2 linked regions of the Pseudosulfitobacter pseudonitzschiae genome follow. The protein of the gene in region 2 interacts with the protein of the main gene of each other region in a pairwise test. Links are inferred from orthologs where the notes say so. Each region holds a gene or a part of one and is shown on either strand. Other genes may lie near its edges. The genes, in order: accC and ribD.

Region 1 (14,692 bases), 1.6 Mb from region 2 along the record:
ATGGGCTTTGGTGCCGATGTGCGCGACAATGACGAACGCGGCGTGGGCGAGATATTTACCGATCTCGAGCCCGAGGATCTGTTGAAATTCGGTTTGATTCCTGAATTTGTCGGACGTCTGCCGGTTCTGGCAACGCTTGAAGATCTGGATGAAGATGCGCTGGTCACGATCCTGACCCAGCCCAAGAACGCGCTGGTCAAACAATATCAGCGTCTGTTCGAGCTGGAAGATACGGCGCTGACCTTTACCGATGATGCGCTGACCGCGATTGCAAAACGCGCGATCCAACGCAAAACCGGTGCGCGGGGCCTGCGGTCGATTCTGGAAGATATTCTTCTGGACACCATGTTCGAACTGCCCGGCCTGGACAGCGTAACCGAAGTGGTTGTCAACGAAGAGGCGGTCAATTCTGACGCCGCCCCGCTGATGATCCACGCCGATGCGGAAAAAACACCTGCTACAGCGGGCTAAGGCGGCTGCCTTGGATAATGTGACAAAGGCGGTGCGCAAGCGCCGCCTTTTTCGTGGCAACAGTGGAAATACGACATGACAATCAAACGGATACACTCAGGCGGCGCATTCGAGGCCAAGATTGGCTATTGCCGCGCCGTGGTTGCGGGCGGCTTTGTCCATGTGGCGGGCACCGTGGGGCAGGGCGACACCGTCGAGGCGCAATGTGCCGATGCTCTGGCGATCATTGGCAAGGTGCTGACCGAGGCAGGCAGCGGATTCGAAAACGCAGTGCGCGTGACCTATATGCTGCCCAACGCGGCCGATTTCGAAGCCTGTTGGCCCAAGCTGCAAGAGACATTTGGCGCCAACCCGCCCGTTGCCACGATGATCGAATGTGGTCTGATCGACCCCAAATACCTGATCGAGATCGAAGTGACGGCGCTGGCGGGCGCGTAACCGCCCGAATAGCCGTCCGTGCGCACCTGTCCACTGGACCTTGGGCGCGGTATGCGGCATAGACATGACAAAGCTTTCGGAGGCCGAAATGGGTATTCTCAAATCAATGTTGCGCGCGGTGACGTGGTGGAACGGGCAAACCCTGAACACCCAACTGTTCACATGGCGCAAGGGCAACAAAGTGGGCGAAGATGCCGAGGGCAATATTTTCTACCGCAATGCCGACGACAGTAAACGCTGGGTGATCTTCAACGGCGAGGCGGAAGCAACGCGCGTTGATCCCAACTGGCACGGCTGGCTGCACCACACATGGGACGAGCCGCCCACGGACAAGCCGTTGGTTCATAAGCCGTGGGAAAAACCGCATCAGGAAAACCTGACCGGCACCCCGTCGGCCTATGCGCCTGCGGGTTCGATCCGCCGCGTGCAGCCTGCGGACCGCACCGATTACGAGGCGTGGAGCCCCGAGTAAATGTCTGAAAACACAACAGAAGTTTTGGTGGGCGGTGTTGTGCTGGCTGCTGCTGTGGCCTTTGGCATCTATGCGGCACAAGTGGCAGGTCTGAAAACAGGCGGTGACAGCTACCCGTTGCAAGCCAGCTTTCGCAGCCTTGAGGGTGTAAGCGTCGGCACCGATGTGCGGTTGGCGGGCGTCAAGGTGGGCACCGTGTCTGGTGTTTCGCTGAACCCTGAAACTTTTCGCGCAGATACCACTGTGGCGGTGTCCAAATCTATCGAAATTCCTGACGACAGCGCCATCGTGATCAGCTCCGAAGGGTTGCTGGGCGGCAATTTTGTCGAGATATTCCCCGGTGGATCGCCCTTTTACTTCGAGCCGGGCGATGTGATCGCCGACACCCAAGGGGCCGTGTCCCTGATTTCACTGTTGTTGAAATTCGTCAGCGGCGGCAGTGAAGAGGCGGCACAGTGAAACGCCTTTTGATGGCTTTGGGGCTGATGGCCCTTGCGGTGCCTGTGGCCGCGCAAGAAACCGCAACTGCGGACGGCGCGGTTTTGCGTGGGTTGGACACGTTCAACGGCCACGTCACCGATATGGAAATTGCTGCAGGCCAAAGCTTTAAGTTCGGACATCTGAACATCGTGCTGCGCGAATGCCGCTATCCTGCGGGCAACCCTGCGGGCGATGCATTTGCTTCGATTGAAGTTAGTCAGCAGGGCCGTGAAGGGGTGATTTTTTCCGGCTGGATGATCGCCTCGTCTCCGGCGCTAAGTGCTATGGAACACCCGCGCTACGACGTTTGGGTGCTGCGCTGCACCACCTCCTGAAGGGTGGCGGGGGGCAGCGTGGTAAAGCTGGCCTTGCCGTTTAACGCACGCTCCAACATCTTGTGATAGGCCGCGCGTGACACTTCGATACCACCCAGCGATGCCAGATGGTCGGTCAGAAACTGCGTGTCGAACAGGGTAAAACCGCAACGTCGCAGATGATCAACACAGGCCCCCAGTGCCATTTTGGATGCATTTGTGCGCCGTGAAAACATGCTTTCGCCAAAGAACGCAGTGCCCAAGGTCACCCCGTAAACTCCGCCTACCAGTTCCCGCCCTTCGTGAATCTCGAAGGAATGAGCGTGTCCCAGATTGTGCAGGGCATTGTAAAGGCTGCGAATCTCGGCATTGATCCAGGTTTCGGCGCGGTCGGCACAGGCTTCGACGGTGCCGTCGAAGTCTGCGTTGATCGCCACCCGCCAAGTACTGCGCCGCATGGCGCGGGCAAGGCTGCGGGACATGTGGAACCCGTCCAGCGGCATGACCCCGCGCCTGCGCGGATCGACCCAGAAAATTTCCGGATCGTCGCGGTGTTCTGCCATCGGGAAAATCCCGATGCTGTAGCCGTGCAGCAGAATCTCTGGCGTGAGATCCATTATGCAGGCTGCAGATGCGTCTCCAGCCAGTGTTCCAGCCAGTGAATGTTGTAGTTGCCCGAATGGATGTCAGGCTCTTGCAGCAGCGCATCAAACAGCGGGATGGTGGTGTCCACCCCGTCCACGATCAGTTCGCCCAAGGCACGGTGCAGACGCGCCAGTGCTTCGGGCCGGTCACGACCATGAACGATCAGCTTGCCGATCAGGCTGTCGTAATAGGGCGGGATCGAATAGCCGTCATAGAGGGCTGAATCCATCCGAACGCCCAGACCGCCAGGCGCATGATATTGCGTGATCCGGCCGGGGCAGGGCGCAAAATTGGGCAAACGCTCGGCGTTGATGCGGACTTCGATAGCGTGGCCGTTGATCTTCAGATCGTCCTGCGTGAACGACATCGGCAGGCCAGCGGCCACACGGATTTGTTCACGCACCAGATCGACGCCGAAAACCCCTTCGGTTACAGGGTGCTCCACCTGAAGACGGGTGTTCATTTCGATAAAATAGAACTCGCCGTTTTCATACAGAAATTCGATCGTGCCCGCACCGATATAGTTGATGTTGGCGCAGGCGTCGGCGCAGATTTTGCCAATGCGGTCGCGTTCTTCTTGGGTGATCGTGGGGCCGGGTGCCTCTTCGAACACTTTCTGGTGACGCCGTTGCAGCGAACAGTCCCGCTCGCCCAGATGCACCGCGTTGCCCTTGCCGTCGCCAAAGACCTGAATTTCGATGTGGCGCGGCGTGGTTAGATATTTCTCGATATAGACTTCGTCGTTGCCGAAGTTCGATTTGCCCTCGGCGCGGGCGGTCATAAACGCCTTTTCCATCTCGGCGGCGGATTGGGCGACTTTCATGCCCTTGCCCCCACCACCGGCCGTTGCCTTGATGATGACGGGATAGCCCATTTCGACGCCAATACGCTTGGCGTCTTCCAGCGTGTCCACGCCGCCATCGGATCCGGGCACACAGGGCACGCCCAGCTTTTTCATCGTATCCTTGGCAGTGATCTTGTCGCCCATGACTCGGATGTGGTCGGCGGTCGGGCCGATAAAGGTCAGGTCATGATCCTGAATAATCTGCACAAAGCTGGCATTTTCGGACAGGAAACCATAGCCGGGGTGAATCGCCTCGGCTCCAGTGATTTCGCAGGCTGCGATGATCGATGGGATCGACAGATAGGACTGTGCGGATGCGGGCGGGCCGATGCAGACGCTTTCGTCTGCCATGCGCACGTGCATTGCATCACTATCGGCGGTCGAATGGACCGCAACACTGCCGATTCCCATTTCGCGGGCCGCGCGGATGACGCGCAGGGCAATCTCTCCACGGTTGGCAATCAGGATTTTATTAAACATTGTCAGATCCTTATTCCAGGATCACAAGCGGAGCGCCAAATTCGACCGCCGCGCCATCATCCACAAGGATACGCTTGACGGTGCCAGCACGCGGGGCTGGAATGTGGTTCATGGTTTTCATCGCTTCGACGATCAGCAGCGTGTCGCCTTCGGTAACGGTGGTCCCGACCGAGATGAACGAGGGCGCACCGGGCTCGGCTTGCATGTAAACGGTGCCAACCATCGGCGAGGTCACTGCACCGGGATGGTCTGCGGGGTCTTCGTTTGCAGCGGGTGCCGCAACGGCGGCGGCGGAAGGGGCAGCAGCGGCAGGGGCTGCGGAAGTCTGGGCCGGGGCGGGGGCATAGCCGGCCACGGGCGGGTGTTCGCGTGTGACGCGCACGTTCAGACTGTCATCTTCGGCATAGTCGCGTTTGACCTGAAGCTCTGTCAGATCGTTTTCGCGCAGCAGCTCGGCCAGCGCCTTGATAAAGGCCACGTCGTCGTCGTGTTTGTTCTTTGTCATTGTCGTCCTCGACCTCTTGTCAGGGGCGTTGAACGCCCCCTGTTCTGGGGTCAGGTTATAGGCCAGAAGTGCTGCATTGGAAAGCATGGCTTTGGCAGATTGAAGCAGGTGCCTGCCCAAGCCATAATGCGGGCAATAGGCGTGCGGGGGGCAGGGGATGAATCTGGCAACATGGCTTGAGCGGTCGGCGGCAGCAGACCCGCGTGCGCAGGCGTTGTATCTGGGCACCGAAGCGGTGGCCGATTATGGCACATTCGATCGGCTGGCGCGCGAACTGGCAGGTTGGTTGGGCGCACAGGGTGTGGTGCCCGGTGACCGGGTGGCCATATTCATGGCGAATGTGCCCGATTTCCTTGTGGTTATGTGGGGCTGTTGGTACGCGGGCGTTTGTGTTGTGCCGGTTAACGCCAAGCTGCACGGGCGCGAGGCGGCATTCATTCTGGAGGATTCCGGCGCAAAGGTGGTTTTTGCCACGACAGCGCAGGCGGGCGCTTTGCGCGCCGCCAAGGTGACTGTCCGAATTGTCGAGGATCTGCCCCAAGCCACACCGGTCATCCGCCCTGTGGACCGCGCTGAATTTGATCTGGCGTGGCTGTTTTACACCTCGGGTACCACGGGCAAACCCAAGGGGGTTATGCTGTCGCATGGCAATCTGATGGCCATGGCGCTCAGCTTCTTTGCCGATGTGGATCAGGTTAAAGGCAGCGATGCAGCACTTTATGCGGCACCAATGAGCCACGGTGCGGGTTTGTATAACCTGATGCACGTGCGCGTGGGCGCGCGCCATGTCTGCCCCGCTTCTGGTGGCTTTGATCCGGCGGAAATCCTTGACCTGGCAGCATATTTTGGCGACGTTCATATGTTCGCAGCGCCCACGATGGTCTCCCGTTTGACGTCCTATGCGACTGCATCTGCCCGGTCCGGCCAAGGATTGCGCACGGTGGTTTACGCGGGTGGGCCGATGTATTTGGCTGATATTCTGGCCGCGCGCGCCGCTTTGGGGGATGTGTTCGTGCAGATATATGGGCAGGGCGAATGTCCGATGGCGATCACGGCCCTGTCACGGGCGGATGTGGCGGGCGATGATATGGCGCGGGTGGCCTCGGTGGGGCGGGCGCAGTCTTGCGTCGAAGTGGGGATTTGCGACAGCCACGGGGCGTTTCTGCCCGCTGGCCAACCGGGCGAGATTATGGTGCGTGGCGCGCCCGTTATGCTGGGCTATTGGAACAATCCGCGCGCCACGGCAGACGCCCTGCGTAACGGCTGGCTGATGACCGGCGACATCGGAATGCTGGACGCCCACGGCTATCTGACGCTTCAGGACCGATCAAAGGATGTGATTATTTCAGGTGGAAGCAACATCTATCCGCGCGAAGTTGAAGAAGTGCTGCAAAGCCATCCTGATGTGCGCGAAGTGTCGGTTGTCGGGCGGCCACATGCGGATTGGGGCGAGGAGGTCGTGGCCTTTGTGGTTGGCACAGCCACCAAAGCCGAACTGGACGCGCTTTGCCGCGACCGCATCGCGCGGTTCAAGGCACCCAAAGTCTATGTCCACGTCGATGCCCTGCCCAAGAACAACTACGGCAAGGTGTTGAAGACGGAATTGCGGGCGCTGCTCTGACACACAGCCCGCAATTCCAATGGCTTAGGCCGTGATCAACGCATCGTCCGGCGCCACAAAGTTGTCACCGGTCAACGCACCGTCGCCACCGTGGCCGTTCAACACGTCGTGGCCGTGCACCTTCGAGGCAAAGACGGTTGGGTTATTGAAGTTGCTGGCGTTCGTGCCATCCTGCACAGCGCTGTAAAAATCGTTGTCATCGCCCATGCGCACTTCCCCACCGATGGGGTGCCATAGTTGTCTATAGACCGCTGCTGCCACCCAAGGTCATGTCGGCTTGGATCAGGCGTGCGTTGTTCTGATAGTGTTCACCCAAAACCGGCCAACTTGGCCGGTTTCAGTTTATAGTTGTATAAGGCAAGGTTAGATCGCCAGATACTCTTCGCGCAGTTCCTTGTTTTCGAGAACTTCGGCGGCGGTGCCGTCAAAAACGATGCCCCCAGTGTCAAGAATCACTGCGCGATCCGCCAGTTCGAGCGCGCGCACAGCGTTCTGTTCGACGATCACTGTGGTGATGCCCTGATCCTTGATAATGCGCAGTGTCTTTTCGATCTCGTCGACGATGACGGGGGCCAGCCCCTCATAGGGTTCGTCCAGCAACAGCACTTTGATGTCGCGGGCCAGCGCGCGGGCTATCGCCAGCATCTGTTGTTCACCGCCCGACAGGGTCACGCCCTCTTGCATACGCCGCTCGCCCAGACGCGGGAACAGGTCATAAAGCCGCTGGATCGACCAGCCTACAGGGGGCGCGATCTGGGCCAACTTCAGGTTTTCCTCGACCGTCAGGCCAGGAATGATCCGCCGGTCTTCGGGGACCAGACCAAGACCGGCTTGTGATGCTTCATGGCTGGACATATTGTGCAGTGGCTTGTGATCCAGCCAGATTTCGCCCTTGCGCAGCTCGGGGTCCCCGATGCGCGCGATTGACCGCAGGGTGGATGTCTTGCCCGCCCCGTTGCGGCCCAGAAGGGCCAGAATTTCGCCCTCGTGGACGTTAAAGCTGACGCCTTGAACGATATAGCTTTCGCCGTAATACGCGTGCATGTCCCAGACCGAAAGAAAGGCGGGGGCGGTCGCCGCGTGGTTGGCGTTCTTCGAGAAGTCGGGTTTGGTGTTCATTCTGCCCGTCCTTATGCTGCTTGGGTTTCGCCAAGGTAGGCTTCGCGCACCTTGGGATGACCCTTGATTTTGTCGGGTGTGTCTTCGACCAGCGGTGTGCCCTGTGCCAGAACCGTGATCCGTTCGGCCAGCGAAAACACCACATGCATGTCGTGCTCGATGATCGCGATTGTAATGTCGCGCTCATCCTTGATCTGCTTAAGCAGGTCGATGGTGTTGTTGGTGTCGGCCCGCGCCATGCCAGCGGTGGGTTCGTCCAACAGCAGCAGACGGGGTTCTTGCGACAGGCACATGCCGATCTCCAGCCGCCGTTTGTCACCGCGCGACAGCGATGCGGAATGCATATGTCGTTTGTCTGACATATTCATCTCTTCCAGCATATGTTCGGCCCGTTCCACGATGTCGCGGTCGTCCAACATGTTGGTCAGCGCGTTCAGCCCAAATGATCCGTCCCGCTTGGCAAAGCAGGGGATCATCATGTTTTCCATCACCGTCAGATCGCCAAATATTTCCGGTGTCTGGAACACGCGGCTGATGCCCATCTGGTTGATTTCATAGGGTTTGCGCCCCAATACCGACTGGCCGTCGAACAGCACCGATCCGGTGTCGGGGATCAGTTTGCCGACCAGACAGTTTAGCAGCGTCGACTTCCCAGCTCCGTTGGGCCCGATGATCGCGTGCACACTGTTTTCCGCAATGCTCAGATTTACGTCCCCCAGCGCCTGCAACCCGCCAAAGCGCTTGCCGACATTCTTAACTTCGAGAATACCCATCGTCTCTCTCTCCTATTCGGCTGCGGGGTTGCGCCGTTTGGCGGCGTCCGCCTCGGCTTCGGCTGTGTTGCGTTTGGGGCGGCCAAAGATCATGCGGCCCAGACGTTTGCCGCCTTCGACCAGACCACCGGGCAGGAAGATGATGACGATCATGAACAGCAGGCCCAGCGTCAGATGCCAGCCCTTGCCAACGAAGGGGTGGATGATAGTGACAAGAAAATCTTCCACACCGTCAGGCAGAAAACCCAGCCATTGATGCAGCACGCCGTCGTTGATCTTGCTCAGGATGTTTTTGAAATACTCGTTAAAGCCTGCGCCAAGGATCGGCCCGATCAGGGTGCCGACACCGCCCAGAATGGCCATGATCACGATCTCGCCCGAGGCGGTCCAGTGCATCCGCTCGGCGCCCGCAAGCGGGTCCATCGAGGACAGCAATCCGCCCGCCAGTCCGGCATAGATGCCCGAGATGACAAAGGCGGCCAATGTGTACGGCTTGGTGTTCAGGCCGGTATAGTTCATCCGTTGCTGGTTGGATTTCACCGCCCGCAGCATCATGCCAAAGGGCGAGCGGAAGATGCGGATCGAGATATAGAACGAGATCAGCATGATGATACCGCACAGGTAGTAACCCGCATTAAAGGTAAACAGCCAGTCACCAAGACGCAGCTCGAAGCTGTCGCGCATAGCGATGCCAAAGAAGTTGGTCACCGGCAGCGATCCGTCGACAGTTGTCGATTGCCCCAGCACGCGCGGATCGGTCAGCAGCAGTTGCAGGCCGGTTTCACCGTTGGTCAGATTGAAGTTCGACGCCGGGTTGCCCAGCACCGAATAGGCAAGGTTGTATGACATCTGCGCAAAAGCCAGCGTCAGGATCGAGAAATAGATGCCCGAGCGTCGCAGGCTGACATAGCCGATGGCCAGCGCAAAGATGCCAGCCACAACCATCGACAGCAGGATGCCGGGGATCACGTTCATGCCCAGCAGTTTGAACATCCAGACGGCCGAGTATGATCCGACACCCAAGAAGGCCGCGTGACCAAAGCTGAGATAGCCGGTCAGGCCGAACAGGATATTGAAACCGATCACCAGAATACCGAAGATCACGAACCGTTGCATCAGGTCGGGATAGCCTGCGTTGAACATCTGCGCGAGGCTGGACCCTTGGGGGAAGGGGTTCAGAATGAAGGGGGCCAGCGCCACCATCACCAGAACCACCATGAACAGGTTAAAGTCTTTTTTGGTCAGTCCGAGCATGTCTTATTCCTCCATCACGCCTTTGCGGCCCATCAGGCCACGGGGACGGGTCAGAATGATAATGATAGCCACCACATAGATGATGATCTGGTCGATACCGGGGAAGATCGCCTTGATCTCGTTCATGGAGGCAAAGGCTTCGAGAATCCCCAGCAAAAAGCCTGCCAGCACCGCACCGGGCAAAGAGCCCATGCCGCCGACGACGACCACAACAAAGCTGAGCACCAGAAAATCCATGCCCATGTGATAGTTGGGCGAGTTGATGGGCGCATACATCACACCTGCCAGCCCTGCCACAGCGGCGGCGATGCCGAACATGATGGTAAAGCGGCGGTCGATGTTGATGCCCAGCAGGCCCACGGTTTCACGGTCGGCCATGCCTGCGCGCACCACCATGCCGAAGGTAGTGAATTGCAGGAATGCAAAAACCGCCCCGATGATCACGGCGGCAAAGGCAAAGTAAACCATGCGCCAGTAGGGATAGATGATCGCATTGGGATCAAAACCGATCAGCACGCCGAAATCGAATGATCCGCGGAACACTTCGGGCGCGCCGGTAGGGATCGGGTTGGCACCGTAGAACGCCTTGATGACCTCTTGCAACACGATTGCCAGGCCGAACGTTACAAGGATCTGGTCGGCGTGGGGGCGTTTGTAAAAATGTTTGATCAGGCCGCGTTCCATGATGAAACCGATGGCAATCATGATCGGAATGGCAAACAGGATCGCCAGCGGCACCGACCAGTCGATCAGGGCAGCCCCCATTTCGGGGCCGAACCAGCTTTCGACATAGGGCGTGCTGATTTTTGCGGGATTGCCCAGAAAATCGGTTTTCGTCGGATCCTCGACGACGGTCGACAGGGTCAGGATGCGCTGCACAGTGACAGCACAAAAGGCGCCGATCATGAACAGGGCACCGTGGGCAAAGTTGACCACACCCAGCGTACCAAAGATCAGGGTCAGGCCAAGGGCGATCAACGCATAAGCGGAGCCTTTGTCCAAACCGTTGAGAAATTGAAGGATTATCTGATCCATCGTCCCACTCGTTTTAATTTTCAGGAAAGCTGCGTGTGCAGGCGGCAGGGGGATGCGGGGCAGGCAGTTGCCCGCCCCGCACGTAGAACGGCTTTAGGCGCCGGGGTTGCACGAACCCAGTGCACCGCCCGAGAACATCGGGTGATCGTCGGGGTAGGTGACCTGTTCGGTCGGCGTGACTTCGACGATTTCCACGAGATCGTATTCGTTCTCGGGATTCTCTTTGCCGCGCACAACAACGACGTCCTTAAAGCACTGGTGATCGCCGGCACGGTACAGGGTCGGGCCGTTGCCCAGACCGTCGAATTCAAAGCCTTCAAGGGCTTCGACGACGGCACAAGGGTTGAACGAACCGGCACGTGTGACTGCGTCGGCATACAGCAGCGTTTGCGCATAGCAGGTCTGAGCGGCCTGGCTGGGCGGGAAGCCGTATTTTTCACCAAAGGATTTGACGAAAGCGTTGGTGCCCGTATAGCGGTCGCCTTTTTCGTTTTCGAGTTTCCAGTCCCAGTTTTGCGAACCAACGATGCCGGCAATGTTTTTGCCCGCACCTTTTGCCATCAGTTCGGAGTAGAGCGGCACAACGATTTCAAAGTTCTTGCCATTGGCTTGCTTTTCACGCAGGCCGAACTGCACGGCGTTGGTCAGCGAGTTGACCATGTTCCCGCCGTAGTGGTTCAGAACCAGAACATCGGCACCCGAGTTCAGAACCGGCGCAATATAAGACGAGAAGTCGGTCGAGGCCAGCGGCGTGCGGACCTTCTCGACGGTTTCCCAACCCAAAGCTTCGGTCGCGGCTGCGATCGATTCTTCTTGCGTCCAGCCCCATGTATAGTCGGCGGTCAGGTGGTATGCGCGGCGGTCCGAACCATACAGTTGCTCAAGCACGGGTGCGAGGGCGGCGGCGGACATATACGCGTTAAAAAAGTGGCGGAAACCGTTGGCTTTTTTGTCTTTGCCGGTGGTGTCGTTCGAGTGGGTCAGACCCGCCATGAAGATCACGCCAGCTTCTTGACACAGACCTTGCACAGCCACAGCCACGCCCGAGGAAGACCCGCCCGAAATCATGACGGCGCCGTCTTTTTCGATCATCGACTTGGCCGATGCGCGCGCCGCGTCCGATTTGGTTTGCGTGTCGCCGGTGACGAATGCGACTTTTTTGCCCAAGATACCTGTGCCGTCCAGAACTTTGGACGAGAAGGTGCTCAGCATACCGCCGTCGCCCTGGCCGTTCAGGTGTTCGACCGCCAGTTCAAAGGCGCGCAACTCGTCGGCGCCTTCATCGGCGTAGGGGCCGGATTGGGGTACGTTAAAGCCCAGCGTGACCGTGTCGCCGGTCGGTGCATTGGTAAAGCCCGCGTGGCTGGCCGCACTCAGATACGTCGGCAGCGCAAGGCCCGCACCGGCAATGGTGCCGGTTTTGAGCACGCCACGGCGTGTGAAGTTCGAATTGGACATGAAATCCTCCCAGTTGTTGAAAAGCGTCTGCCGACTCCTCCGTCCGCACAAACGCATGCACCACGCCTGTTGGTGCATAGTGCAAATATGTTATCGCCTGCTTTTGGAAAATTGCGCAATAACCCCCTTGAAATTCACAACTATTTTGTAAACAAATGAACAGAACGCAGGCTGTAATTGTAAAGTTTCTTATGTCGCGCCGCAGAAAGCCATTGATAAGGCGCAACAAAGCGATAGGGGCTGAAAATGATCAAGGACTCGTTAACCGGCAGCCGTATCCGTGAACGTCGGGTGATTGCGGGGCTTAAGCAGGCAGATCTGGCGCGACAGATCGGAATCTCGGCCAGCTATCTCAATCTGATCGAACACAACCGGCGCAGAATCGGCGGGAAATTGCTGTTGAACATCGCCCATGTGCTGGGAGTCGAACCCTCGGCGCTGACCGAAGGGGCCGAGGCCGCATTGATTGCGTCGCTGCGCGAGGCGGCCAATGATGTGGGTCTGGGCGTGGCCGAGGTAGAACGGGTCGAGGAATTTGCAGGCCGCTTTCCCGGCTGGGCCGAGGTGCTGGCAGGCGCCCATCGCCGCGTGTTGTCGCTGGAACGCACGGTCGAAACACTCAGCGACCGTCTGACCCACGATCCGCAACTGGCCACTTCGATGCACGAAGTTCTCTCCACTGCCGCTGCCATCCGGTCCACGGCGTCCATTCTGGCCGATGACAGCAGCATCTCGCCTGACTGGCAGGCACGGTTTCACACCAACATTGATCAGGACAGCCGCCGTCTGGCCGACAGTGCCAAGGCATTGGTTACCTATCTGGATGCCAACCCCGAAGAAACGGCCCATGCTTCACCTCAGGAAGAGGTGGATGCGTTTCTGGATGCGCATGATTACGGCTTTGACGGGCTGGAGGCAGGCACCCAATCCGTTGCGGAGGTTCTGGCGCAGGCACCGCAGCTGGTTTCGGTTGCGGCGCAGCATCTGGCGCGGCAGGTTCTGATCCAGATCGAGGCCGACGCCCGCGCTGTCAGCCGTGATGCGCTGGCCGCTGCAGTGGGGCGCACAGGGATCGACCCTGTGGCTCTGGCCCAAGAGTTCGGCGTATCGGTCGCCCGCGTCCTGCGCCGTCTGGCGGCCCAACCCGGCACGCCGCGCGGGCTGGTGGTTTGCGACCGCGCGGGCAGTCTGGTGTTTCGTCGCCCCGTCGAGCGCTTCTCGATTCCGCGTTTCGGGGCGTGTTGTCCGCTTTGGCCACTGTTTCAGGTGTTGACGCATCCCGGTCAGGTGCTGCGCGAGCGTGTCCAGCAACTGGGCCGCAACGTGGCGACGTTCGACTGTTTTGCCGTGGCCGAGCCGATGGGGCCTGCACAATACAACGCCCCGCCACTGGTCCATGCGACCATGCTGATCCTGCCGGTCAGCGCCCCCGATCAGGGGCAAACCAGCGGCCGCCCCGTCGGATCAACCTGCCGTGTCTGCCCGCGCACGCCCTGTGCTGGCCGCCGCGAGCCGTCGATTCTGAGCGCAGGCTTTTGACAGGCACAGCTTTTCGCTTAATAGTCTGCGATCAAGAGGAGATCCGCGCGCAGAAATGCCGCGCGGGGACGTCGTACAAAGTTGCGGCGGGGACCGTTCGGGGAGGAATGGACACCAATGGACAAGCATGTGCTGCTGGTCGAAGACGAAGTGAATATCATCGAGGCCATGAGTTTTTTGCTGAAACGCGAAGGATGGAAGGTGGGCACCCATTCGGATGGGGCCACTGCTGTGTCGGCAATCCGCGACGCGCGGCCCGATCTGGTGGTGCTGGATTACATGCTGCCGGGCAAAAGTGGGATCGAGATTTTGACCGAATTGCGCGCCCTGCCTGATTTCGCGGGGCTTCCGGTGCTGATGCTGACCGCACGCGGCCAGTCGCGCGACCGCGAAGAGGCCGAGCGGGCGGGGGTCAACCGGTTCATGACCAAACCGTTTTCCAACACCGAAGTGCTGAACGCGGTGCGCGATCTGGTGCGGGTCTAGCCCCGTGGCGCGCGGCCCGTCCTCTCCGGTATTTCTGGAACGGCGCAGCTATCGCCGCCGCCGGATGCAGGACGCGCAGCGGTTGTTGCCGGTCTTGGGCATGGTGCTGTGGATGGTGCCGGTTCTGTGGCCTTCGGGGGACGAGACGGGGCATGTCAGCATGTCGGCGGCGATCTGCTATGTGTTTGGCGTGTGGTGCGTGCTGATCGGTCTCAGCTTTGTTTTGTGGAGCGGGGTGCAGCATGGCGCGGACGACGCGACAGACACGGCATCAGATCCGGCGGGTGATCCTTGATGGCGTCGCTTAACCTGCTGGTCGGCGTCTGTCTGGTCTATGTGGCATTTCTGTTCGCCGTGGCCTTTGCTGCCGAACGTGCCGCCGTGCGCGGGCGCAGCGGCTGGTTGCGCACGCCGCTGGTCTATACGCTGTCGCTGTCGATCTATTGCACGGCATGGACGTTCTACGGCGCGGTCGGCTATGCGGCACGTTCGGGGATGGAATACGTCACCATCTATCTTGGCCCGTCTCTGGTGATGATCGGCTGGTGGTGGGTGCTGCGCAAACTGGTGCGCATCGGACGCAGCCAGCGGGTCACTTCGGTGGCTGATCTGATCTCGGCCAGATATGGCAAGTCGAACACACTGGCGATCGTGGTGACGATCATGGCGGTGGTCGGGGTAACGCCCTATATTGCGCTTCAATTGCAATCGGTCACGCTGGCCTTGTCGACCTTTTCCGGGCCGCCGGATGTGAACGG
Region 2 (14,693 bases):
GTCCCACCCAGATGGTCGCGGGCCAGATTTACGAGGGTCTGCTGCGGTACAACACCGACCTTGAACCGCAACCCTCGCTGGCGAAAAGCTGGGAGATTGCGGAAGACGGCATGACTTATACGTTCCATCTGAACGAGGGTGTCACATGGCATGACGGCACGCCGTTCTCTGCCGAGGACGTGGTGTTTACCACCAAGTTCCTGCAAGACAACCATGCGCGTTTCCGCGCGGCCTTCAGCCATGTGGAAAGCGTCGATGCGCCTGACGCCAACACCGTCGTGATCAATATGAAAGAGCCTTATGGCCCGTTCATAAACGCCTTCGAGGCAGGCTCGATGCCGATTGTGCCCAAGCACATCTACGAAGGCACGGATTATGCCACCAACGAGATGAACGCCACGCCCATCGGCACCGGCCCCTACAAGTTCGTCGAATGGAGCAAAGGCAGCTATATCCATCTGACCAAGAACGATGACTACTACATCGACGGTCTGCCACACATCGAAGACCTGTATTACCGCGTGGTGCCCGACGCGGCCTCGCGTGCTGTGGCCTTCGAGACCGGTGAAGTCTCTGTCCTGCCCGGTGGCGCGGTCGAAAACTGGGATGTGAAACGGCTGACCGAGATGGACGGCGTGTGCTCCACTTCCAAGGGCTGGGAATTCTTTGCGCCCCACGCATGGATGTGGCTGAACAACCGCGAAGGGCCGACCGCAGACAAGCGTTTCCGCCAAGCCGTCATGTTCGCACTGGATCGCGAATTTGTAAAAGACGTGGTCTGGAACGGCTTTGGCACAGTGCCAACCGGCCCTGTGTCGTCCAAGACAAACTTCTATACCGATGATGTTCCGCAGTACCCGCATGACCCTGAAAAGGCCAAGGAACTGCTGGCGGAGATGAACTATGACGGCACACCGGTGCGCGTGTTGCCCCTGCCCTATGGCGAGACATGGCAGCGTTGGGCCGAGGCGGTAAAGCAGAACCTCGAAGAGGTCGGCATCAAAGTTGACATCGATTCAGCCGATGTTGCGGGTTGGAACGAGAAGACGGCCAGCTGGGACTATGACATGGCCTTTACCTATCTGTACCAATACGGCGACCCCGCATTGGGTGTGGCGCGGAACTATACCGCTGACCAGATCAAAAAGGGCAGCCCGTGGAACAACGTCGAGGGATATGAAAACCCCGAGTTGGACAAGATGTGGGCGGCTGCCGCAATCGAGCCCGACAACGAAAAGCGGCAAGAGATGTATACCGAAATCCAGCAACAGATCGTCGAGGACGTTCCCGTCGCTTGGCTGTTGGAAATCGAGTTTCCCACCATCTACCGCTGCAACATCAAGAACCTGATCACCACGGGCATCGGCCTGAACGACGGGCTGCGCGACGCCTGGATCGAACAGTAAAATCTTCTCCCGGGCGGGGCCTTCGGGCCCCGTCTCCCCGCCCTTCGGGGTGACACAAGATTTAAGGTGATCTCATGGCCATTGCCGGAACGATCCTTGGGCGACTGCTCAAGGCGGCGCTGACGCTTCTTGCCATTGCTGTGCTGAACTTTTTCCTGATCCACGCCGCACCGGGAGATCCGGCAGCCGTGCTGGCGGGTGAAGCGGGCGCAGCAGACGAACAAATGATCGCCGACCTGCGCGCGCAGTTCGGTCTTGATAAGCCTCTTTACGTCCAGCTTTTTACCTATGTGGGCAATATCCTGACCCTCGACCTTGGCTATTCCTTCCGTCAGGGCGCACCGGTGCTGGATCTAATCCTTGAACGGCTGCCTGCCACACTGATCCTGACGCTGACCGCGTTCTGGATTTCGCTGCTTGCAGGTGTGGCGCTGGGAGTTGCCGCATCCGCACGTGTGGGCAAATTCACCGACAGCCTGATAACGGGTACGGCGCTGCTGTTCTATGCCACTCCGCTCTATTGGGCTGCGTTGATGGCAGTGCTGGTGTTTTCGGTGCAACTGGGCTGGTTGCCCGGATTTGGCTATGAAACCGTTGGCAGCGGCTATGGCGGATTTGACCGCGCTATCGACATTCTCAAACACCTGATCCTGCCCGCGCTGACCTTAGGCCTGTTCTTTATGGCGGTTTACATGCGGATGACCCGTGCCTCGATGCTGGAAGTGGCGCAGCAGGATTTTGTCAAAACCGCACGCGCCAAGGGTTTGGCCCCTGCCACCATCCGACGCCGCCATATCCTGCGCAATGCGCTGCTGCCTGTGGTCACGCTGGCGGGGCTTCAGGCCGGTCAACTGGTCGGCGGTGCCGTGCTGACCGAGACCGTCTTTGCATGGCCCGGCATCGGCCGCCTGATGTTCGAGAGCCTTGCCGCACGCGACTACAACACCATCCTCGGTGTGTTTCTTGTCTCTGCGGCGATGGTCATCATTTTCAACATCATCACCGATATCGTCTACCGGCTGATTGACCCCCGCATCGGGCACAAGGCATAAGGAGTACCCCATGAGTCTCTGGTCCCGCTTCGCAACCAACCGCGCCGCAGTTTTCGGCCTTGTCGTTTTGATTGCTGTTATCCTTCTCGCGCTGTTCGCGCCGGTGATGTTTCCCAACGGGCCCTGGCAAATGGTGCAGCGACCGTTCCTTGTGCCCCTGACCACCGACGGGCTGCCACTGGGCACCGACACGCTGGGCCGCAATGTTCTGGCGGGGCTGATCTATGGTGCGCGGGTGTCGCTTCTGGTGGGGCTGGTGTCGACGGTGATGGCGCTGCTGATCGGGGTGCCGTTGGGCGCGCTGGCGGGGTTCTATGGCGGTTGGGTCGATGAATGCGCCATGCGCTTTACCGAGTTTTTCCAGACCATCCCCAACTTTGCCCTCGCCATCGTGCTGGTGGCGATCCTCGAACCCTCACTGACCTCGATCACCATTTCCATCGCGATCGTGTCATGGCCGCCCGTCGCGCGTCTGGTGCGGGCCGAAGTCATGTCTGTCACGCGGCGCGAATACGTCGATGCCGCCCGCCTTGCCGGTCTGTCCAATATGCACATCCTGACCCGTCAGGTGCTGCCCAATACCGTCTCGCCCATCATCGTGATGGCATCGCTGATGGTTGCAACCGCGATCCTGCTGGAAAGCTCGCTGTCCTTTCTGGGGCTGGGTGATCCGAACATCATGTCGTGGGGCTATCAGATTGGTGCGGCACGCACGGTAATCCGGTCGGCATGGTGGCTGTCGTTCTTTCCGGGTGTTGCCATCGTGCTGACCGTGCTTGCGCTGAACCTGATCGGTGAAGGGCTGAACGATGCGCTGAACCCGCATCTGATCCGGAAAGGCAAATCATGAGCGTTCTGTCCATCAATGGCCTGTCCATTTCATTGCCAACGGGCGCCGACCGCGAATTGGCCGTAAAAGACTGCACCTATGACATCGCCAAGGGCGAAATCCTGTGCGTCGTGGGCGAATCCGGGTCTGGCAAGTCGATGACCGCCAATGCGCTGATGGGCTTGCTGCCCGAAGGGCTGGCGGTTGCAAAGGGCACCGCCATCTTCGGCAGCACCGACATTCTTCAGATCTCCGAGGCCGAGCAGCGCGCCTTGCGTGGTGACCGCATCGCGATGATCTTTCAGGAACCGATGACCGCGCTGAACCCGCTGATGCGGATCGGTGACCAGATTGCCGAGGTGTTCGAGGCACACAAACGGCACAGCCCCTCCGAACGCAAATCGCGCGCGCTGGATCTGGTCCGCGAGGTCGGTCTGCCCGATCCCGAAAAGATCATCCGTGCCTTTCCCTTTCAGTTGTCCGGTGGCCAGCGCCAACGCGCCATGATCGCAATGTCTCTGGCGCTTGAACCGGAACTGCTGATCGCGGATGAACCGACAACCGCACTTGATGTCACCACACAGGCGCAAATCCTCAAGTTGATCCTTGATCTGCGCGAGCGGCGCGGGATGGCGGTGATGTTCATTACCCACGACTTTGGCGTCGTGGCCGAAATTGCCGACAGGGTGATCGTCATGCGCCACGGCGAGATCGTCGAACGCGGCACAGCCACCGAGGTTCTCGAAGCACCGCAGCACGACTACACAAAGCGCCTGCTAGAAGCGATCCCCACGGGACAGGTACCCCAATCTGTTGCCGTCGACAGCCAGCCGGCGCTTGAAATCCACCACCTCGAGAAAACCTATCTGACGGGTGGCGGCCTGTTCCGCCCGCGCCGCGATGTGCGTGCGATTGCCGATGTATCGCTGACCATTGCCAAGGGCGAGGTGCTTGGCCTTGTCGGGGAATCCGGATCGGGAAAATCGACGCTTGGCCGCGCAATCGTGCGGCTGGTTACGCCCGACGCGGGCGAGATTCTGGTGGGCGGCACCGATATGGCGGCCCTCTCCGAAAGCGAGTTGCGGGCGGCACGTCACAAGGTGCAGATGGTGTTTCAAGACCCTTACGCCTCACTTAACCCGCGCCAACGCATCCTGCGGGCGCTGACCGACGGCCCGATTGCCAAAGGCGTGCCCAGGGACAAGGCCCGCGCCCGTGCCCGCGAATTGATGGACACCGTGGGCCTTGGTGCCGAAGCTGTAGACCGCTTTCCGCACGAGTTTTCCGGCGGACAGCGTCAGCGTATCGGCATCGCCCGCGCACTGGCGATGGACCCCGAACTGATTATCGCCGACGAAGCTGTCTCGGCGCTTGATGTATCTATTCAGGCGCAAGTCCTTGATCTGTTGCGCGACTTGCGCCGCAAATTTGAACTGTCGATACTGTTCATCACCCATGACTTGCGTGTGGCGGCCCAGCTTTGTGACCGGATCGCCGTGATGCAAAAGGGACAACTGGTCGAGATCGGCCCGGTCTCCGAGGTTTTCCTGAACCCGCAGCACGCATACACCCAGAAACTGCTCGCCGCCGTGCCGGGCGGAGGCTGGGGCAAGGCCGCCGAATGACCCGCTGGACCGGCGTTGCGACCTGTTCCGTGATCGACCTGATGCATTATTTCGCAGAACCCTTCGCGCAAGGTGCCCCCGAGATCACGCTGCTGCCACCTGAACGTGTAGACGATCCACGGGCGGTGGACTTTGTGCTGACGTTCAATCCCGCGGATGATACGTTCACGCCCTATCCCAACCTTCGCGCGGTCTTTTCTGCCGGTGCGGGGACGGACGCGATCATGGGCTGTCCGTCTTTGCCTGATGTGCCGGTCCACCGCGTCGAAGACCCCGATCAGGCGCTGCAAATGGCAGGGTTCGCCGCGTTCCATGTGGTCTGGCATCATCGCCGGATGGGCGACTTTCTTGCCGCCCAGAACCGCCACGACTGGGCGCGGCGAGTGGGCGATCAAAGCCCGACGCTGCGGCGCATCGGTGTTATGGGCTATGGTTTGATGGGGCGGGCCATTGCAAACGGTCTGGCGGCCCTTGGCTATCGGGTAACCACCCTGTCGCGCAAGCGGCCCGATCCGGCGACCAGAGGCATCAGCCACATGACCACGGACCAGATCGACGCATTTCTGGGGCAGACAGATATCCTGATCAATGTGCTGCCGCTGACACCTCAGACGACGGGCCTGTTGGCTGCCCCGCTGTTTGCCGCCCTGCCCCAAGGGGCCGCGCTGATCCAGCTGGGGCGTGGCGCGCATCTGGTCGAGAACGACCTGATCGCGGCACTCGACAGTGGCCATCTGTCAGGTGCGTCGCTTGATGTGTTCGACACAGAACCGCTGTCGGCATCCAGCCCGCTGTGGGATCATCCGGGCATCTTCGTCACACCGCATGTCGCCAGCACTCCGCAGCACCGCGCAGTGGTCGAGAATGTGCGACGCGGTCTGGGCAAGCTGGATACGCCCGTCGGGCTTCAGCCCGCTTCGGCCAGCCGCGCCACATAGCGCGCCAATGTGTCGATCTCGAGATTGACCGCATCGCCCACAGCCACATCGCCCCAAGTGGTCATGTCCTTGGTGTGCGGGATAAAGTTGATGCCGAACACGTCACCCTGCACCTCGTTCACCGTCAGCGATGTGCCGTTCAGCGCCACCGACCCTTTGGGGGCAATAAACCGCGACAGCGCCTCGGGCGCGCGCAGTTGCACACGGGTGCTGTCGCCCTCGTCAACGACCGAGATCACCTCGGCCACGCCATCCACATGGCCCGACACGATGTGCCCGCCCAATTCGTCGCCCACACGCAACGCGCGTTCCAGATTAACGCGCTTGCCTTGGGTCCATGCACCAAGATTGGTCTTGGACAGAGTCTCGGCACTGATGTCCACATCATACCAGTTGTCGCCCAGCGCCACGACAGTCAGGCACACGCCGTCCGACGCGATAGAGGCGCCCATGTCGATGCCGTCCGTATCATAGGCCGTTTGGATCCGCGCCCGCAGGTCGCCTGCGTGCTCTAACGCGACGACTTTGCCGATATCGGTGATGATCCCTGTAAACATGCCAAGTGCCCCCTGAAACTCATCCCACCAGCTAAACGTGCCTGCGCCTGCACGCAAGACCCACGGCCATTGCGCAAATGCCCGACCCCAGTCATATTTCAGCCGGATTTGGGTGGTCACTGGATTATAACCCTTACCGCTTATCAGAGGACAAATGACGCACACCACCGCCGATCAACGCGTATTCCTGTTTCTACAGGGCCCCCACGGACCATTTTTCAACCGTCTTGGAAAAATGCTGCGCCGTGCGGATGCAACGGTGTGCCGTGTCGGATTTAATGCGGGCGACCGTGCGTTCTGGTTTCATCCGTCCAGCTATATCCCCTATCGCGGCACCGCCGGGGATTGGCCGCAGACCTTTGCTGATCTGTGCGCCGCCCGCAACATCACTGACATTGTGCTGTATGGTGACACCCGCCCTATTCACGCCAGCGCCGTGGCCGAGGCAAAGCGGCGCGGCATCACGGTGCATGTCTTCGAAGAAGGCTATATGCGCCCCTATTGGGTTACGTACGAGCGGGGCGGCACCAACGGAAACTCGCGGCTGATGGGAATGAGCATTGCGCAGATGCAAAAGGCGCTGGCCATGTCCGACATGGAGGCCCCCCTGCCGCCCGCCCACTGGGGGGACATGCGCCAGCATGTGTTTTACGGCGCGCTTTATCATTGGTTCGTGATGTTCCGGAACGGCGACTATCGCAATTTCCGCGCCCACCGCAGCATCAGCGTGACCAAGGAATTCCAGCTTTACCTGCGGCGTCTGCTGCTGATGCCCGTCCATGCCATTGACCGGCGGATCAGCACGCTGCGGGTGCGGCACGGCGGCTTTCCCTATCATCTGGCGCTGCTCCAACTGGAACACGACTCCAGTTTCCAGCAACATTCGCCCTTTGACACAATGACCGATTTTCTAAGGGTCGTGATCGAAGGCTTTGCCAAGGGAGCACCGACGCACCACCATCTTGTGTTCAAGGATCACCCGCTGGAAGATGGACGCGTGCCGGTGCGCCGCGCCGTGCGCAAGCTGGCGCGTGAATACGATGTCGCAGAGCGTGTGCATTATGTGCGCGGCGGCAAGTTGGCGGGGCTGATGAACGAAGCGCGCAGCGCCGTCACCGTCAATTCCACCGCAGGCCAACAGGTGCTGTGGCGGGGCATCCCGCTAAAGGTTTTTGGCCGCGCGGTCTATAACCAGCCCGAATTTGTCTCGGACCAACCACTGGCCGACTTCTTCAAGGGGGCCACCCGTCCCGACAACAAGGCCTATAAGGACTACCGCCGCTACTTGCTGGAAACCTCGCAGCTGCCCGGCGGTTACTATTCCTCGCGCGGGCGGCGACAATTGCTGCGCCATGTGGTCGATATGATGCTTTCGCCCGAAGATCCCTATGACGCACTTGAATCCGGCACCGCGGCTCCCAGGCAACAGTTGCGGTTGGTCAACTGAACAACACCACCCCTAGCGGTAGATTTTCTCTACGGATTCCGCTAACTTGGTTCCAAATACCCCGAAGCAATCGGGGATTTCGAGGCAGAACAAGAATAGGTCGAGGAGACCGCGCAGTGATATTCCCTGATTTCAAGTGGGCGCGCCCTGTTGCGCTGCTGATGGTATTGGCTGTTGTCAGCTCTTGTGGCTTGCCTCAGGTTGGCCCCAACAAACGACAGATTTTCGCAGGATCGGTGCAGCGGCAGGGCGATTCCTTTATCGTTTCGGTCAACGACCGCGTCACGCGCGCCACCTCTGTGGTACCTGCGCTGGGCTTTTCGCAATCGTTCAAAGCCGCCTCGCAACTGGGCTCGGACACGATCCAGCCGGGCGATGTGCTGGGCCTGACGATCTGGGAAAATGTCGATGACGGCCTGCTGGCTGGCGAGATGCAGAACGCCACCCAGCTGGAAGAGGTGCAGGTTGACGGTGCCGGATTTATCTTTGTGCCCTATGCTGGCCGCATCCGCGCCGCAGGCAACAGCCCCGAAGCCATCCGGCGCATCATCACAGCCAAGCTAGAAGAGCAGACACCAGACCCACAGGTGCAAGTGCGCCGCGTCGCTGGTGACGGCTCGACCGTGTCACTGATCGGGTCGATTGGCGGTCAGGGTGTTTACGCCATCGAACGACCCACGCGCACGCTGGGGGCCATGCTGGCCCGCGCAGGCGGCGTGACCATCGAACCCGAAATTGCCCAAGTAACCGTGACCCGTGGCGGCCAACGTGGCAAGATCTGGTTGCAAGACCTCTATGACCATCCCGAACTGGACATCGCCCTGCGCGGCGGCGACCGGATTCTGGTCGAGGAAGACACCCGCGCCTTTACCGCGCTGGGTGCGACGGGCGGTCAGGCCCGCGTGCCCTTTGAAAGCCAGAACATGAGCGCGCTGGAAGCCATTGCGCAAGTCGGCGGCCTGAATCCTGCGACAGCCGATCCCACCGGCATTTTTGTGATGCGCAACGAAGAGCCCGAGATTGCCAATTCGGTTCTGGGCCGCAGCGACCTGCAAGGGGCGCAGCGGATGGTCTATGTTCTGGATCTGACACAGCCCAACGGCATGTTCGAAGCGCGCGATTTCCTGATCCGCGACGGCGATACGCTCTATGTCACCGAAGCACCATATACACAGTTCACCAAGATACTCTCGGCGCTGACCGGCCCTGCGGGCTCGGTCAACTCGCTGTCCAGTCTTGCCGGAAACTAATGCCTGATGCCTGCGTCGCAGGGCATGCACTCCGCCGGACCTGACAGGGTGCGGCGGCTGTGCGTTTACAACGGCGGCTTTCTGACCAAGCGGCGGTTGCGCCGCATTCTGAAACTGGCGGGATATCACATTGCCTTGGGCGTGCCGCGAAAGGGTGATCTGGTTGGCGTCTGGGGAAACAGTCCGACCGCCCGCCGCGGCGAGGCTGTGGCCGCCAAATACAACGCCCCCGTCGTGCGGATCGAGGACGCATGGCTGCGCTCGCTGTATCCGGGGCGGGCAGGTGACCCGCCGCTGGGCCTGCTGATCGACCATTCGGGCGTGCATTTCGACCCCGCGCAGCCGTCCGATCTGGAAAAGATCCTACGCGATGATCCCTTGGACAACACCGCCCTGCTGAACCGCGCCCGCGGCTGCATTGCACGGATGCAAGAGGCGCATCTGACCAAATACACCGCCTTCGATGCCACGCGCCCGGCCCTGCCACCGGGATATGTGGTGGTAATAGACCAGACCTTTGGCGATGCGTCGGTCCGTGCCAGCGGCGCCGACCGCAACCGGTTTCTGGAAATGCTGTTCGTCGCCCAAGAGGAACATCCGGGTGCGCCAATCCTTATCAAGACACACCCCGAAACCGCCCAAGGATTCCGCCAAGGTTATTTTACACAGGCTGACTGCAACGACCGCATCACGCTGCTGGAGGACGCCATCAGCCCGTGGACGCTGTTCGAGGGGGCTGTCGGCGTGTATACTGTATCCTCGCAACTGGGATTCGAGGCGATCTTTGCCGGCCACAAACCGCGCGTGTTCGGCCAGCCGTTTTATGCTGGATGGGGCCTGACTGAAGATGAATTTCCCGTTCAGCGCCGCCAACGCAATCTGACCCGCGCGCAGTTGTTTGCCGGTGCGATGCTGCTCTATCCCACATGGTACGACCCTTACCGCGATTGCCTGTGTAGCCTTGAAACCGCGATCGAGGCATTGGCCGCGCAGACCCGTGCATGGCGGGCCGATCATCAGGGGTGGGTCGCCAGCGGCATGCGGTTGTGGAAGCGCAAGCCGTTGCAACAGGTCTTTGGCCGTCACAAGCGCATGGTCTTTGTTGATGATCCCGCCCGCGCCCGCGATATGCAGCGGCCCTGGATGGTTTGGGCAGGCAAGGCCGACGTCGGGCACGATGACGCCGTGCGCGTCGAGGACGGGTTCTTGCGGTCGCGCGGGTTGGGGGCCGAACTGGTGCCGCCGCTGTCGCTGGTGACGGACGATCTGGGCATCTACTACGATCCCGCGCGCCCCAGCCGTCTTGAGCAACTGATCGCCGCGCGGGCCAGCCTGCGCCCTGACCAACGCGACCGTGCCGAAGCGTTGATACGCCATCTAACCGATGCGGCCCTGAGCAAATACAACCTTGGCGGTGCGCTGCCCGATCTGCCGGACGGTCCGCGCATTCTGGTTGTGGGGCAAGTCGAAGACGATGCGTCGATCCGTACAGGATCTGGCAAAATATGTACAAACCGCGCGCTGTTGCAAGCGGCGCGCGCGGCGCATCCCGATGCAACTCTGATCTACAAACCGCACCCTGATGTCGAAGCCGGCCTGCGCGCCGGTGCCCTGGATGCCAGCGACACGGCCGACGTGATCGCGCAAAACACCGACATCGCCGCACTGTTGGGGCACGTTGACCGTCTGTGGACGATGACATCACTGGCAGGGTTCGAGGCGTTGATCCGAGGCGTGGCTGTCACCACAACCGGCGCGCCGTTCTATGCGGGCTGGGGGCTGACCGATGATCGTGGCGACATTCCACCGCGTCGCCGCGCGCTGCCCGACCTTGCGGGGCTGGTACACGCCACGTTGATTGATTATCCGCGCTATTTCGATCCGAAAACCGGTCTGCCCTGCCCTGTCGAGGTGGTTACCGAACGGCTGACGACGGGCGACGTGCCACACCCCGGCGTGCTGAACCGGATGGTGGCGAAAGTGCAGGGAATTTTTGCCTCATACGCGCATCTTTGGCGCTAGCCTTCGGTGCGTTCCCAGACGTGCATCACGTCCGGTCCCACGGTGCGGGTTTCCACCAGATCAAAGCGCGGCGCTTCGGACAATGCCCCAAGACCCAGCGCACCAACACACGGCAGCCCTTCGGCCCCGATGGTCATGCCCGCAGTAAAGCCCACCAAACGGTCCACCAGATCATTTGCCAGCAGTGTCGCCGCCAGCGCGCCGCCGCCTTCGCAATAGACACGGTTCAGCCCGTGTGCGCCCAGTTGGGTCAGCACATCATAGGCGTCAAGTTGACTGCCCACGATCTGACAGGACAGCAAAACAGCGCCCAGTTCGGACCATGTGCGTTGCAGTCCCTTGTCGGCATCCCTGCCGTGGCACAGGATCACCGGAACATCTTGGGCCGTGCGTGCCAGATTGCCCAACAACGGCAAATCCAGCCTGCGCGAGACGACCACGCGCGCGGGTTGCTTGACCACCCCCATGCCACGCACCGTCAGCGACGGATCGTCGTGGCGCGCGGTGCCGCCCCCCACCATCACCGCGTCGTGGCGCAGCCGCATGGAATGGCCCATACGCCGCGCTTCCGGTCCTGTGATCCATTGGCTTTCACCGGTGCCGGTGGCAATGCGGCCATCAAAGCTGCTGGCCAGTTTCAGGGTAACTTCGGGGCGGCCCGTGACCACGCGGCGGAAAAATCCGGTCAAATCGGCAAAGGCCCTGTTGGCCATCAAGCCTTCTTCGACGTCAATTCCCGCATCGCGCAGCATCGCAAGCCCGCGTCCGTCCACCCGCCCGTCAACATCAGCCACAGCAACCACAACGCGGCCCACGCCTGCATCAACCAGCGCCTGAGCGCAGGGAGGCGTCTGGCCGTGGTGGGCGCAGGGCTCCAGCGTGACATAAACGGTTGCCCCGCGCGCCGCTGCACCGGCCTGCGCCAGCGCCACGACTTCCGCGTGCGGGCGACCGCCCGGTTGGGTCCAGCCGCGCCCGACAATGCGACCCTTGGCCACGATCACGCAGCCCACTGCCGGATTGGGTGCGGTGTTGCCCTGCCCCCGTCGCCCCAGCGACAGGGCCAGCGCCATGAACCGGCTGTCAGATGCCGCGCTCACTCATCCATTGGCTGGTCTGGACGCAGTTCTTGAACGAACTTGTCAAAATCATCAGCCGCCTGAAAGTTTTTGTAAACGCTGGCAAAACGCACATAGGCCACGGTGTCGATGCGGGCCAGTGCCTCCATCACGATCTCTCCGATGACTTTGGACGGAATGTCGGTTTCGCCCAACGATTCAAGCCGTCGCACAATGCCCGAGATCATCTGGTCGATGCGTTCCGGCTCTATCGGGCGTTTTTGCATCGAAATCCGGATCGAGCGTTCCAGCTTGTCCCGATCAAAATCTTCACGCTTGCCACTGGATTTGATGACAACAAGGTCACGCAGTTGCACCCGCTCGTAGGTGGTGAACCTGCCACCGCAGGCCGGACAAAAACGGCGGCGGCGGATCGAAACGTGATCCTCGGCCGGTCGGCTGTCTTTTACCTGGGTGTCGATATTTCCGCAAAATGGGCAGCGCATTGGCCTGTCCCCTTATACTGTCCCGCCTGTGTTGTGGGGTTTGACCCGCACTTATCCACAGTTATAGGACCTTGCCTAGGTTTTGGGTAGGGGGGAAATGCCACCGCTACATAAGCTGCATGTTTTTGCTGCTGCGCGTCTAATCCGCGCTGAAATGTGCGGCGACCTTGCGTTGGTGCGGTTTGTTGCGGTGTTCGAACAGGTAAATGCCCTGCCATGTACCCAACACCATACGCCCTGCGGTCACCGGAATCGACAAGGACACAGGCAGCATCGCCGCCTTGATATGAGCTGGCATATCGTCGGGGCCTTCGTAAGTGTGGGTCAAATAGGCCATCGACGCATCCGTGGTGGGCGGCACCAGCCGTTCGAAATAGGCGCGCAGATCGCTTTGCACTTCGGGGTCAGCGTTTTCCTGTATTACCAACGAGGCCGATGTGTGCTGCACCAGCAGGGTCAGCAATCCATCCCCCTGCCCCCGCAGCCAGCGCGCCACCGCGTCGGTGAATTCGGTCAGGCCAGGGCCGCGCGTGTCGATCTGGAACAGGGTCTGCATAAAGCCGAAGGTGGCGCAGCCCACCGCAGGCTGCAAGCGGTTAACGGCGTAGACGCATCAAAGCCCGCCGGGCGCCCGTTCACCCGCACAGAAAGTCACCGCGTGCGCCACCGACAGAGTCGAACCCGCGTTGCGCGTGGAAAAGCCCACAAAAACTGTCGGACGCGGCACCGTGCCTTGTGGTGTCAGCGCGAATGTCACCGCCTTGCGACCAGCAGCCGTCTGGCTGTCGCTGCGCGGTACAACCACGTAAAGCCGTGCGCTGCTGGGGCTGTTCAACTGATCCCGGGCATAGTCTCCGGCGGCGCACCAAAGCCCGCGCGCGCCTGCACCTTGGGCCTCGATCACTTCAAAGGCGCCATCGGCCAATGGTGCAACGGTCAGGTCATTTCGCGCCGAATAGCTTTGTGCCAGCGTTGGAGAGGCCAAAGCAAAGGCAAGGATCGTAAGAAGCGGGCGATACATAAAAACGTCCTTTGTTGGTGGTGACATCAGGGCAGGATGTCGCCGGGTTCGACGATATTATCCTTGCAGAACTGCTGGGCATGAAAGACCAACAGGTTGGCCCCTGCAACATCCGTTGTCACCGAATAGCCCGTATTGGCAGCAATCCCCGGATCTTGGGTGGAAAAGGCGACGCCCTTGGCACCCGCCTCGGTTTGGGCCGGTCCGCGCGGTGTCACGATGTAAATGCGCCCGCGTTGCTTGCCAAGTTCGTGGATCGCGTAGTTTGCCGCAGCGCACCAGACACCACGCGGCCCCACGCCGCCTTTTTCGATGACTTCGAATGTTGTATCCGACAGGCGGTTTACATCTAGCCTTGGCGCGACAAAGACGTGAAGAATCTGCGCAGAGGCAGGCAGGGCTGTCAAAGCCAGCGCAAAACTGGCGGCAATGGGAAAGCGAACCATATAAAATCTCCTGTAACTTCGTTTCAATATAGGGTGCCGCGCCCAAGACCCCAATCACATGGCTGTCACTGAACATATCAGTGGCTGGCGCGTTGGGCGACCGAAGCATTCAAGGAGACCGACATGACCAGCAAGACACTTTTTATCACCGGCGCATCCTCGGGCATTGGTGCGGCCACCGCGCAGGCCGCAGCCAAGGCTGGCTGGAACGTCGGGCTTTTCGCCCGATCCAAGGACGAGCTGGATGCGCTGGTGTCCGAGATCGGCGAACAGGCCATCGCCCTGCCCGGTGACGCGACCGATCTGAACCAACAACAGACAGCGATCGGCAAGCTGGCCGATAAGTTTGGCGGGGTCCATGCCGCTTATGCCAATGCGGGTATGGGGTTGGACACCCCCGGCACGGAAAACGGCGATCCGCAGGAATGGCAGGATCTGATCCAACTGAATATCCTCGCGCTGCTTTACACAGCCAAGGCGGCGATCCCGCACCTGAAACCCGTAAAAGGCCACATGGTGCTGACCGGCTCGGCCGC

The links.
Region 1: the proteins of ribD (region 2) and accC interact in binary tests that used the Escherichia coli proteins (3 or more experiments, as listed by UniProt). The link is inferred for Pseudosulfitobacter pseudonitzschiae from one-to-one orthologs.

The regions. Positions count from the first base shown.
Region 1 is NZ_CP022415.1:987,618-1,002,309, forward strand. The notes cover bases 1,969-4,928. They hold accC (acetyl-CoA carboxylase biotin carboxylase subunit), read right to left. Parts: upstream 4,145-4,928; coding sequence 2,792-4,144; downstream 1,969-2,791. Other genes in these bases: SULPSESMR1_RS04745 (DUF2155 domain-containing protein), read left to right, coding at 1,969-2,196; aat (leucyl/phenylalanyl-tRNA--protein transferase), read right to left, coding at 2,160-2,792; accB (acetyl-CoA carboxylase biotin carboxyl carrier protein), read right to left, coding at 4,155-4,649; SULPSESMR1_RS04765 (class I adenylate-forming enzyme family protein), read left to right, coding at 4,807-4,928. Also shown: ATP-dependent Clp protease ATP-binding subunit ClpX, read left to right, coding at 1-471; SULPSESMR1_RS04730 (RidA family protein), read left to right, coding at 547-909; SULPSESMR1_RS04735 (NADH:ubiquinone oxidoreductase subunit NDUFA12), read left to right, coding at 998-1,381; outer membrane lipid asymmetry maintenance protein MlaD, read left to right, coding at 1,382-1,840; more of SULPSESMR1_RS04745, read left to right, coding at 1,837-1,968; more of SULPSESMR1_RS04765, read left to right, coding at 4,929-6,270; SULPSESMR1_RS04770 (hypothetical protein), read right to left, coding at 6,295-6,477; SULPSESMR1_RS04775 (ABC transporter ATP-binding protein), read right to left, coding at 6,634-7,389; SULPSESMR1_RS04780 (ABC transporter ATP-binding protein), read right to left, coding at 7,401-8,162; SULPSESMR1_RS04785 (branched-chain amino acid ABC transporter permease), read right to left, coding at 8,175-9,416; SULPSESMR1_RS04790 (branched-chain amino acid ABC transporter permease), read right to left, coding at 9,420-10,451; SULPSESMR1_RS04795 (substrate-binding protein), read right to left, coding at 10,545-11,909; SULPSESMR1_RS04800 (helix-turn-helix domain-containing protein), read left to right, coding at 12,156-13,448; SULPSESMR1_RS04805 (response regulator transcription factor), read left to right, coding at 13,566-13,934; SULPSESMR1_RS04810 (hypothetical protein), read left to right, coding at 13,939-14,229; SULPSESMR1_RS04815 (sensor histidine kinase), read left to right, coding at 14,229-14,692. UniProt on the Escherichia coli protein: This protein is a component of the acetyl coenzyme A carboxylase complex; first, biotin carboxylase catalyzes the carboxylation of the carrier protein and then the transcarboxylase transfers the carboxyl group to form malonyl-CoA.
Region 2 is NZ_CP022415.1:2,551,213-2,565,905, forward strand. What follows is about bases 10,162-13,122. They hold ribD (bifunctional diaminohydroxyphosphoribosylaminopyrimidine deaminase/5-amino-6-(5-phosphoribosylamino)uracil reductase RibD), read right to left. Parts: upstream 12,200-13,122; coding sequence 11,123-12,199; downstream 10,162-11,122. Other genes in these bases: SULPSESMR1_RS12455 (capsular polysaccharide biosynthesis protein), read left to right, coding at 10,162-11,126; nrdR (transcriptional regulator NrdR), read right to left, coding at 12,223-12,690; SULPSESMR1_RS12470 (secondary thiamine-phosphate synthase enzyme YjbQ), read right to left, coding at 12,830-13,122. In the rest of the region: SULPSESMR1_RS12415 (ABC transporter substrate-binding protein), read left to right, coding at 1-1,406; SULPSESMR1_RS12420 (ABC transporter permease), read left to right, coding at 1,481-2,458; SULPSESMR1_RS12425 (ABC transporter permease), read left to right, coding at 2,469-3,308; SULPSESMR1_RS12430 (ABC transporter ATP-binding protein), read left to right, coding at 3,305-4,912; SULPSESMR1_RS12435 (NAD(P)-dependent oxidoreductase), read left to right, coding at 4,909-5,850; SULPSESMR1_RS12440 (riboflavin synthase), read right to left, coding at 5,820-6,407; SULPSESMR1_RS12445 (capsule biosynthesis protein), read left to right, coding at 6,562-7,854; SULPSESMR1_RS12450 (polysaccharide biosynthesis/export family protein), read left to right, coding at 8,016-9,104; more of SULPSESMR1_RS12455, read left to right, coding at 9,111-10,161; more of SULPSESMR1_RS12470, read right to left, coding at 13,123-13,246; SULPSESMR1_RS12475 (hypothetical protein), read right to left, coding at 13,304-13,711; SULPSESMR1_RS12480 (hypothetical protein), read right to left, coding at 13,738-14,157; SULPSESMR1_RS12485 (SDR family oxidoreductase), read left to right, coding at 14,281-14,693. UniProt on the Escherichia coli protein: Converts 2,5-diamino-6-(ribosylamino)-4(3h)-pyrimidinone 5'-phosphate into 5-amino-6-(ribosylamino)-2,4(1h,3h)-pyrimidinedione 5'-phosphate.